4 regions of the Streptomyces sp. 3-6 genome follow, and region 1 is predicted to be linked to each of the others. Evidence: riboswitches for the same ligand, from Rfam matches in the RefSeq annotation. Region 1 holds a riboswitch; each other region holds the start of a gene.
The links. A riboswitch is a leader RNA that binds a small molecule or an ion and turns the genes downstream of it on or off. The one in region 1 is predicted to bind cyclic di-AMP.

Region 1 (2,189 bases):
CCTCGGACACGGCGTTCAGCGTGGGGGCGGTCGTGGTCGCGGCCGACGGGACGGAGCTGGCACGCGGTCACTCCCGGGAGGGCGGGGACCCGTTGGTCCACGCGGAGGAGGCGGCGCTCGCCAAGGTCGACCCCACCGACCCGCGGCTCGCCACCGCCACGGTGTACTCCAGCCTGGAGCCCTGTGCCCGCCGCGCCTCCCGGCCCGCGTCCTGCGCCCGGCTCCTGCTGGACGCGGGGGTGCGACGGGTGGTCACGGCCTGGCGCGAGCCCGGCACCTTCGTCCAGGACGCCGACGGCAGCGGTCTGCTGAGGGCCGGCGGTGCCACGGTGGTCGTCGTGCCGGAGCTGGAGGAACGCGCCAAGGCGCCGAACGCGCACCTGATCGGCCGCTGACCCTCGGGGAGGGCCCGGGGGAGCGGTGGAGAGGGAGCAGGCGAAGGGGAGGGGTGAGCAGGGAGGGGCCGGAGAAAGGGGTGTGCGGAGCGTTCCGCGCATGCCGTACACTGGTGTCATACCGACGCGGGGTGGAGCAGCTCGGTAGCTCGCTGGGCTCATAACCCAGAGGTCGCAGGTTCAAATCCTGTCCCCGCTACTGAAGGCCGAGGGCCGGAACCCACAGGGTTCCGGCCCTCGGTGCGTTGTGCCGCCGTGCGTTGTCCCGCTGTGCGCGCGCCGGCGTGCGTCGGCTCCGACCGCTCTGCCGCCCGCGGCTCCCCCCTCATGCGCACCGCGTGGGTTCTCCTCTCACGCTCACCCTCTGTGGTCACCGCGCGTGTCCGGGCGGCCCTCCCCCGGTAACAATTGACGTACCGTCAGAAAGTCACGCGTCCGTCGACGGGGAGTCAACTCGCCCGATTTGGCCTGCTCGTGGCCGGTAAGTCCGTAGGGAATTCGTTAACGATCAAGAGGAACCGCTTGGAATCCGGCCCCGGGGTCTATTAACGTTCGATAACGCAGCGCGGTCGTCCCAGCCGTCACACGAGTCGGCTCCGTGCGCACGCGCCGAATCCCGCAAGGGAACCGGGGAACCACCACCTTGGGGTGAATCGCGTGGATGCCCCCGTGGAGACACGGGCGGTATACGCGCGTAGGAGACCTTCCTGCTCCGAACCCGTCAGCTAACCCGGTAGGCGGAGAAGGAAGGAAAGGAGTACGCCCACGTGGCGTCGAACCGGTCTGTCCCCGAGGCCCCCCTCATCCCGAGCCAGCGCGACGGCGACACCTTCGTCTACGGCGGTGCCCGTCCCGACGAGGGCCCCTTCGAGGAGTGGAACCCCACCGCGGAGTCCATCCGCCCGGTGCGCGGCCGGCATCGCGTCAGCAAGCAGCGCGGCGGAGGTCTCGCCCGCAGCTCCACCGTCCTGGGCGTCGGCGTCATAGCCGCCGTCGGCGCCGGTGGCATGGCCAGCGCCCAGACCGGCAAGCCGCCGGTCTCGATCTCCATGCCCGATCTCCCCAACGTGGGTTCCCTCATCTCCGACGAGGAAACACCCGAGGGTTCCGCCACCCCGCTCAGCAGCATCGGCACCGCGGGCGCCGACTCCGAGCAGGGCGCCGGCGAGGCGCTGCGCAGCCGGATCATGGCGCAGGTCGAGCAGCAGCAGGACCAGGCCGAGAGCAAGGCCGCCGCCGCTGCCGCCGCTGCCGCCGAGAAGGAGGCCGCCGAGGCCGCCGCCAAGGCCGAGAAGGAGGCCGAGGCCAAGGCCGCGGTCGCCAAGAAGAAGGCCGAGGAGGAGGCGGCGAAGAAGGCGGAGGCCGAGCGCCTCGCCAAGCTGGCCACCCAGTACGCGCTGCCGACCTCCTCGTACACGCTCACCTCGACCTTCGGTCAGGCCGGGGCCTACTGGTCCTCCGGCCAGCACACCGGCCTGGACTTCGCCGCCCCCAGCGGGACGCTGATCAAGGCGGTCCACACCGGCACGATCACCTCCGCCGGCTGGGACGGCTCCTACGGCTACAAGACGGTGCTGACCCTCGACGACGGCACCGAGATCTGGTACGCCCACCAGTCCTCCATCAGCGTCAGCGTGGGGCAGAAGGTCACCACCGGCGAGGTCATCGGACGGGTCGGCTCCACCGGCAACTCCACCGGCGCCCACCTGCACCTGGAGGTCCACCCCTCGGGCTCGGGCTCCGGCATCGACCCCCTGGCCTGGCTGCGGAGCAAGGGCCTCAACCCGTAACGAG
Region 2 (2,189 bases), on a different contig from region 1:
ATCTGCTCGATGACGGCGAGGACGGCCTTCTCGACGCCCTTGCCCTGGTAGCGGTCGGGGTCCCCGTCCCGCAGCTCGACGGCCTCGAAGGCGCCCGTGGAGGCGCCGGAGGGAACGGCGGCACGACCCGTGCTGCCGTCGTCGAGGCCGACCTCGACCTCGACCGTGGGGTTGCCTCGGGAGTCCAGGATTTCCCGGGCTACGACGACGTCGATGGACGGCACGAGCATCTCCTTCGTGGATGTGACGCGAGTGGGCAGGGCCTCGGTGGCTCTGCGAGACCGAGCCTAACCGGCTCCGGGCGATCGGCCATCCGGTCGCCCATCCCCTGGACATCCGTGGCTCGTGCCTCGGAGTGCCGCGGGGGACAGAGCAGAGCTTAGATTGTTTCTTCACGGAACAAAGACGGCCCTGGAGACCGTGACCGGAAAGTGGCCGGCTCGGAGGTTCCCCGGGGGAGCTCGGAGGAGTTCGGCGAACGGCCCGGGAAGGCGTCCGGCAAGAGGCCCGGACATGGCCCCGCCCCGGTGCGTACGGGGGATCACGCACCGGGGCGGGGAGCCGGGGGAGGCCGGGCCGGGAGACACGCGGCCCTGGGGCTGCTCCTTACTTCAGGTGCAGCTGCTGGCCCGGGTAGATGAGGTCGGCGTCCTGGACGACGTCGTCGTTCAGCTCGAACAGCTTGGCCCAGCCGCCCTTGACGTCGTGCTCCTCGGCGATGGAGCTGAGAGTGTCACCCTTGACGACCTTGTACTCGCCGTCGCCCTTCTTGACCTTCTTGCCGGTCGGGGTGGTGACGGTCTTCTTCTGCGCCGGACGCTCGGCGGAGCGGGACGGCTTCTGCTGCTCGGTGGAGCGCTCGGCGGTGGAGCCGGTGTCCTGCTTCGGGGCGCTCTGCTGCGATCCGCCGCCCTGGTTCTGGGTGGAGCCGCCGCCGGTGTACGCGGCGCCGGACAGGCCCTTGCCGCAGACCGGCCAGGCACCCTTGCCCTGGCCCGCGAGGACCTTCTCGGCGATCTCGATCTGCTGGGCCTTGGTGGCCTGGTCGGCGGTGGAGGCGTACTTCGTGCCGCCGTAGCCGGCCCAGGTGGAGGCGGAGAACTGCAGACCGCCGTAGTAGCCGTTGCCGGTGTTGATGGACCAGTTGCCGCCGGACTCGCACTGGGCGACGGCGTCCCACTCGGCGGCGGTGGCGGCGGAGGCGTTGCCGGCCGCCATCAGCGGGGCGGCGACGGCGGCGCCGGTCACGCCGACGACGGCGATGGCGCGAGTGGCCTTGGACGGACGACGGTGCTTGCCCTTGCCGGAAAACAGCATGGTTGGATCCCCTCACCGACGCCTACGAGGTGAGCTGTCGGGTTCGGGCCGGTTGAGTTGCCCGGCCACGCCCCTCACGGGACGCGGCTTCACCCCAAGCCGCACCCGGCGTTCAACCACCGGATCCGGCACCTACCTTGGGTCCCCCGCTCCTGCCTACGGCGCACTGGTGCGACGACTGTTCCCGGGCTGCCACTGGCAGGATTCGGCGTGGCGGCAGCCGGGGCCCGCGATGGCGAGCGGTCATGACCGTAGACACGCGTTCGGCGGAATTTCAAAGACGATCACGGCTTCTGAGACCTATGTCTCACAAACTTTAAACCGGACATTCAGCACGAAACATGACGTCAACTGTCGCCGTCCGGCGGGTTGTTCACCCACCCCTTTCGCCCGGAACGCCCCCGGCCGGAAGCTTCTGACCGGGGGCGTTCCACCCAAGTGGGCTATTTCGGGACCCTGCTGGCGGCAGGACGAGAGAGGGCTCGTCATCCGCTCCCGGGACGGAGCGGGTTCGCCGCCGGTTCCGGGCGGGTCACCTCGGAATCCGGGCGGGTTCGCCACGGGTCCAGGGCGGGTTCGCCACGGGGTCCAGGGCGGGTTCCCCACGGGGTCCAGGGCGGGTTCCCCACGGCTCCCGGGGAGCAAGGAGACCCGTCAGCCGCCCCGGAGGGGAGAGCGGCTCGTCACTGGTTCCAGGAGGAGAGCGGGCTGCCCTGCGCCGACAGGGACGCCTCGGGCGTGGCGGACGGCTGCGCCGGGACGGCGGGGGTGGACGACTCGGAGGCGGACCAGAGGCCCCCGACGGCACTCACGCCCGGCGTCCCGCCCATCACCCCGCGCGCGGCACCGGCGTCGTGCGCGACGTAGCCGCC
Region 3 (2,189 bases), on a different contig from region 1:
CCCGTTCGGTGATCGGCTCGCTGGCCACCGTCACCATGTCGGGGCCGGGCACGGTGGAGCTCCAGCCGTGCGGGATCACCAAGGCCACCGGCCTGGCGCTGGCGGCCGGGCACCTGGGCCTGAGCCCCGCGGACACCCTCGCGTTCGGTGACATGCCCAACGACATCCCCATGTTCGACTGGGCGGCCCGCGGGGTCGCGATGGCCAACGCCCACCCGGAGCTGAAGGCGGTGGCGGACGAGGTCACCACGACGAACGAGGACGACGGCGTGGCCGTCGTCCTCGAGCGACTGTTCGGCCGGGGCGCGGTGCCGCACGTGCCCCAACACGTGCCGCACCTGTCCGCCCCGGGCGTCCCGTCCCCGCCCGCCGCGGGGAGGGTGGTGGCTCAGTACGCCCCGAAGACGTTGTCGATGGAGCCGTAGCGGTCGGCCGCGTAGTTGCAGGCGGCCGTGATGTTGGCGACCGGGTCGTACGGGTCGTAGACGGTGCCGGGCACGTGGTAGGCGGCGAAGGTCGGGTCGATGACCTGGAGCAGGCCCTTGGACGGGGTGCCCTTGGCCGCGTTGGAGTCCCACAGGTTGATGGCCTGCGGGTTGCCCGAGGACTCGCGGATGATGTTGCGGTGGATGCCCTCGTAGGAGCCGGGGATGCCGTGCTGGGCCATGACGGACAGCGACTCGCGGATCCAGCCGTCGAGGTTGTCCGGGTACACCGTCGCCGCGGTGGCGGCGGCCGGGGCGGCGGGGGTGGCCGCGGAGGCGCTGGAGGCGCCGAGCAGCGGGAGGGCGGCCACGGCGACGCCGGTGCCGGCCACGGCGAGGGTGCGGGCGAGACGGCGACCGCCGAGGCGGCGGAGCTGACCGGATGCAGGCATGTCTGTGTTCCTCTCCTACGCCTGCGAGGTGAGCTGTCGGGTTCGGACGGGAGAGTGTCCGGCCGTGCCCCTGCGGGCACGGCTTCACCCCGAGCCGTTCCGGCGCGTGGCCGTCCCGGCGACTTACCTGGGTCCCCCGCTCCTGCCGTGCGTGAGTGAGTTCGTCGATGGGTGGTGCGGGCGGCGGCAGGATTCGGCGTCCGCCCGGCGGCCCGGAACGTATGCGAGAGCACACGCCGGGAACAAGTGCGGCCGTCACGGTAAACGCTGCTTGATCTTGACATGGGCGGTTTGCTCCACTTGATCCTTTGCGGTCGCCACGGCTCAACTCGCCACGGGGCAACGGGGAACCGGCGGCCCGCGCCCGTCGTCCCTCTGCCGGGTGGCGCGTGACCGACCTCACGGGCCGAGGGGTGCCGGAGCATTTCACGCCAAGGGGAATTCGCTTGGTAATTGCGGCAAATCGGGCGTCGGGGCGGGCAGGATGGTGCGCATGTCGAGGTGTGGTCCGGAGTGCGCTGCGATGCACCCCGGAAAGTCGGAAAATGTTCCTTGTTGTCGTCCGATCGAAAACGGGCCGGTCCTGATCGTCTCCTGCCCCGCCCGTAGCCCCGGGCCCTGGCGGTGATCGAAACATGACCGGATACGCTGACTTGAGTGATGGCAGCGACCTATCGACAAACCGTGTAAACGCCAGTGGACACCAGCAGACAGGAGACCCCTCGTGACCGTCGTCGGGCCGTTCGGGCTGAGCGTGCGGGACCAGGCTCTGGAAGCCGATGTCCAGGCCGGTATGACGGCTGTCGAGGAAGGGCTGCTCGAGGCCACCAAGAGTGAGGTCCCCTTCATCACGGAGGCCGCCCAGCACCTGGTACGGGCCGGCGGAAAGCGGTTCCGGCCGCTGCTCGTGATGCTCTCCGCCCAGTTCGGCGACCCCTACGCGCCCGGCATCGTGCCGTCGGCCGTGGTGGTGGAGCTGACCCACCTGGCCACGCTGTACCACGACGACGTGATGGACGAGGCCGCCGTGCGGCGCGGGGTGCCCAGCGCCAACACCCGCTGGGGCAACTCGGTCGCCGTCCTCACCGGCGACTTCCTCTTCGCCCGGGCCTCGCAGATCCTGGCCGACCTCGGCCCCGAGGCCGTCCGCGTGCAGGCCGTGGCGTTCGAGCGGCTCGTCACCGGGCAGATCCTGGAGACCGCGGGCCCGCAGGACGGCCGGGACCCCGTGGAGCACTACCTGGACGTGCTCGGCGGCAAGACCGGCTCCCTGGTCGCGGTCTCCTGCCGGTTCGGCGCCATGATGTCCGGC
Region 4 (2,189 bases), on a different contig from region 1:
GTCTGCCTCGGCCGGGCGGAGGGCACCGCGGCCCTGCTCCTGGCGGCGGGCACCCCGGGCAAGCGGTTCGTGCTGCCGGGAGCGCGGCTGGTGCTGCGTCAGCCGTCGCTCCCGGAGCCCGTGGAGGGCCGTCCGGACGACCTGGCCGTGCACGCGGCCGAACTGGAGCGGGTCCGGGCGCGCACCGAGGAGATGCTGGTCCGGCACACGGGCCGGAGCGCGGAACAGGTGCGGGCGGACCTCGAGCGCGACCTCGCCCTCGACGCCGCGGCGGCGGTGGAGTACGGCCTGGCGGACGGCGTCGTGCCGGAACGTCGGGGCACGCGGGCCACGTCGTCCGGTGCGAGGTGAGCCGTCCGTGCTGCTTCCCGACCTGCCGCCGCTGCCGGCCCTCACCCGGGCCGAGGCGGAGCTGATCGACCGTTACCTGCAGACCGTCGACCTGGTCGGCCGGATCAACCCGGCCCGCGACGGTGACACCTACGGCGCGCTGCGGGCCGCCCAGGCGCTGGTGGGCGCGGCCGCCGCCCTGCGCGACGCGCTCGCCCTGATGCACCGTCGGGGCGAGAGCGACCTGCACGCCGCCACCCTCGCCCGGGCCCTGAGGGTGCTGGACGGCGAGCGGCGCACCGGACGCGTCACCCTGCCGCCGGTTTCCGGGAGTTGACGCGAGGCCGGGTCCGCCGCGCCGCTCCGGGGCGCGGCGGCTCGGCGGCACGTCGGGGCCGGAGTTGAAACGGACCGAACGGTGTACCCCCAAGCGGCGTAGACGCACCACCGGTTTCCGGCCCGTCCGGCTTGCGCACCACGCGCGGACCGTGGCCGGAATGAGTCGTTCCGCCGCTGGTCCGGGACTCCTCCAGGCCGGTGACGCACCCTCGAACGCACAGGTGTCCACCCGAACGGGTGAGTGGTGAGTAACAACACAAACCCTAGGTTCCGTTGGGAAATCGGGCACGGCATGAGCCAAGATCCCTGACTGACGACAAGACCCCGCCGCCGCGGCGGGGCGATCCGGGCGGACGCCGAGTCCTGCCGCCGCCCGGATGACCGGTCGACACGGAGTGGATCGGCAGGAGTGGAGGACCCAGCACGACGGGTTGCCGGGCCGTCAGGTCCGAGCAGTCCTTGGGGTGAAGCCGCACGCGTGCGGCCGGGCAACTTCGCCAGCCCGAATCCGACAGGTCATCCTTCACAGGCGGCTGACGAAGGGTTGCGCATGTCTGCGCTCAATCGTGTCCCGTCCTTCATGGTCCGGGCCGGCACGGCCTCGGCCCTCACCCTCGCCGCCGTGGGCGGCTCGATCGCGGTCCCGGGCGCCGCCACGGAGGCCGCCGCCGCAAGTCACGGCACCAAGGCCCTGAAGGTGGCCGCCGCCAAGAAGGGCGCGCCCTACCGGTGGGGAGCCACCGGCCCGAACCGGTTCGACTGCTCGGGGCTGACCCAGTACGCGTTCAAGAAGGCCGGCAAGAAGCTCCCGCGCACCGCCGCCCAGCAGTACAACAAGACGCGTCACATCTCCGCCAAGAACCGCAAGGCGGGCGACCTGGTGTTCTTCCACTCGGGCCGCAACGTCTACCACGTGGGCATCTACGCCGGTAAGGGCAAGCTCTGGCACGCCCCGAAGACCGGGGACGTGGTGCGTCTGCAGAAGATCTGGACCGGCAGTGTCTGGTACGGCCGGGTGAAGTGACGCGTGGGGGCGGCGGCATCGGGAGAGCCGCCGCCCCCGCCGCGCCGCGCGGTCGCAGGGCCCGGACCGGCATGAGACGGCCGATGCGGGTTACGCGTTCGGGATGGCCGAGCATCCCCCGTGCACGGCGCGCGGCGAGACCCCGCTGCAGCGCGCCGACCGCAACTTCGTCGAGCTCCTCCAGGAACTGCGGGTGACCCAGACGGGCGTGCAGATCCTGTTCGCCTTCCTGCTGTCGCTCGCCTTCACCTCGCGGTTCACCTCGCTCGACACGGTGCAGCGCGCCACCTACGTCACCACCCTGCTGCTGGCCGTCCTGGCCGCCGCGCTGTTCACGGCTCCGGCGGCGCTGCACCGTTCGCTGTTCCAGCAGGGCGCCAAGCCGCTGATCGTGCAGGTCTCCTCACGGCTGGCGACCTGCGGCCTGGTGGTCCTCGTCTTCGCCTTCAGCGGTGCCGTGATGCTGGTGGTGGACGTGACCACCCACCGGGCGGGC

Region 2: linked by a shared signal. The riboswitch ahead of AC02VZ_RS07240 (transglycosylase family protein) and the one ahead of AC02VZ_RS24545 (M23 family metallopeptidase) in region 1 are both predicted to bind cyclic di-AMP.
Region 3: linked by a shared signal. The riboswitch ahead of AC02VZ_RS22685 (transglycosylase SLT domain-containing protein) and the one ahead of AC02VZ_RS24545 (M23 family metallopeptidase) in region 1 are both predicted to bind cyclic di-AMP.
Region 4: linked by a shared signal. The riboswitch ahead of AC02VZ_RS09465 (C40 family peptidase) and the one ahead of AC02VZ_RS24545 (M23 family metallopeptidase) in region 1 are both predicted to bind cyclic di-AMP.

Annotation. Positions count from the first base shown of each region.
Region 1 is NZ_JBWHZP010000028.1:18,468-20,656, reverse strand. Features, by position in the region: gene AC02VZ_RS24555 (dihydrofolate reductase family protein) at 1-395, shown strand, start outside; tRNA gene AC02VZ_RS24550 (tRNA-Met) at 521-594, shown strand; cyclic di-AMP (ydaO/yuaA leader) riboswitch at 993-1,150, shown strand; gene AC02VZ_RS24545 (M23 family metallopeptidase) at 1,163-2,185, shown strand.
Region 2 is NZ_JBWHZP010000003.1:265,603-267,791, reverse strand. Features, by position in the region: gene eno (phosphopyruvate hydratase) at 1-224, opposite strand, end outside; gene AC02VZ_RS07240 (transglycosylase family protein) at 607-1,317, opposite strand; cyclic di-AMP (ydaO/yuaA leader) riboswitch at 1,322-1,491, opposite strand; gene AC02VZ_RS07235 (transglycosylase family protein) at 2,001-2,189, opposite strand, start outside.
Region 3 is NZ_JBWHZP010000021.1:17,155-19,343, reverse strand. Features, by position in the region: gene AC02VZ_RS22690 (HAD family hydrolase) at 1-425, shown strand, start outside; gene AC02VZ_RS22685 (transglycosylase SLT domain-containing protein) at 389-877, opposite strand; cyclic di-AMP (ydaO/yuaA leader) riboswitch at 881-1,045, opposite strand; gene AC02VZ_RS22680 (polyprenyl synthetase family protein) at 1,602-2,189, shown strand, end outside.
Region 4 is NZ_JBWHZP010000005.1:127,860-130,048, reverse strand. Features, by position in the region: gene AC02VZ_RS09475 (ATP-dependent Clp protease proteolytic subunit) at 1-351, shown strand, start outside; gene AC02VZ_RS09470 (hypothetical protein) at 359-667, shown strand; cyclic di-AMP (ydaO/yuaA leader) riboswitch at 1,049-1,216, shown strand; gene AC02VZ_RS09465 (C40 family peptidase) at 1,220-1,693, shown strand; gene AC02VZ_RS09460 (DUF6328 family protein) at 1,797-2,189, shown strand, end outside.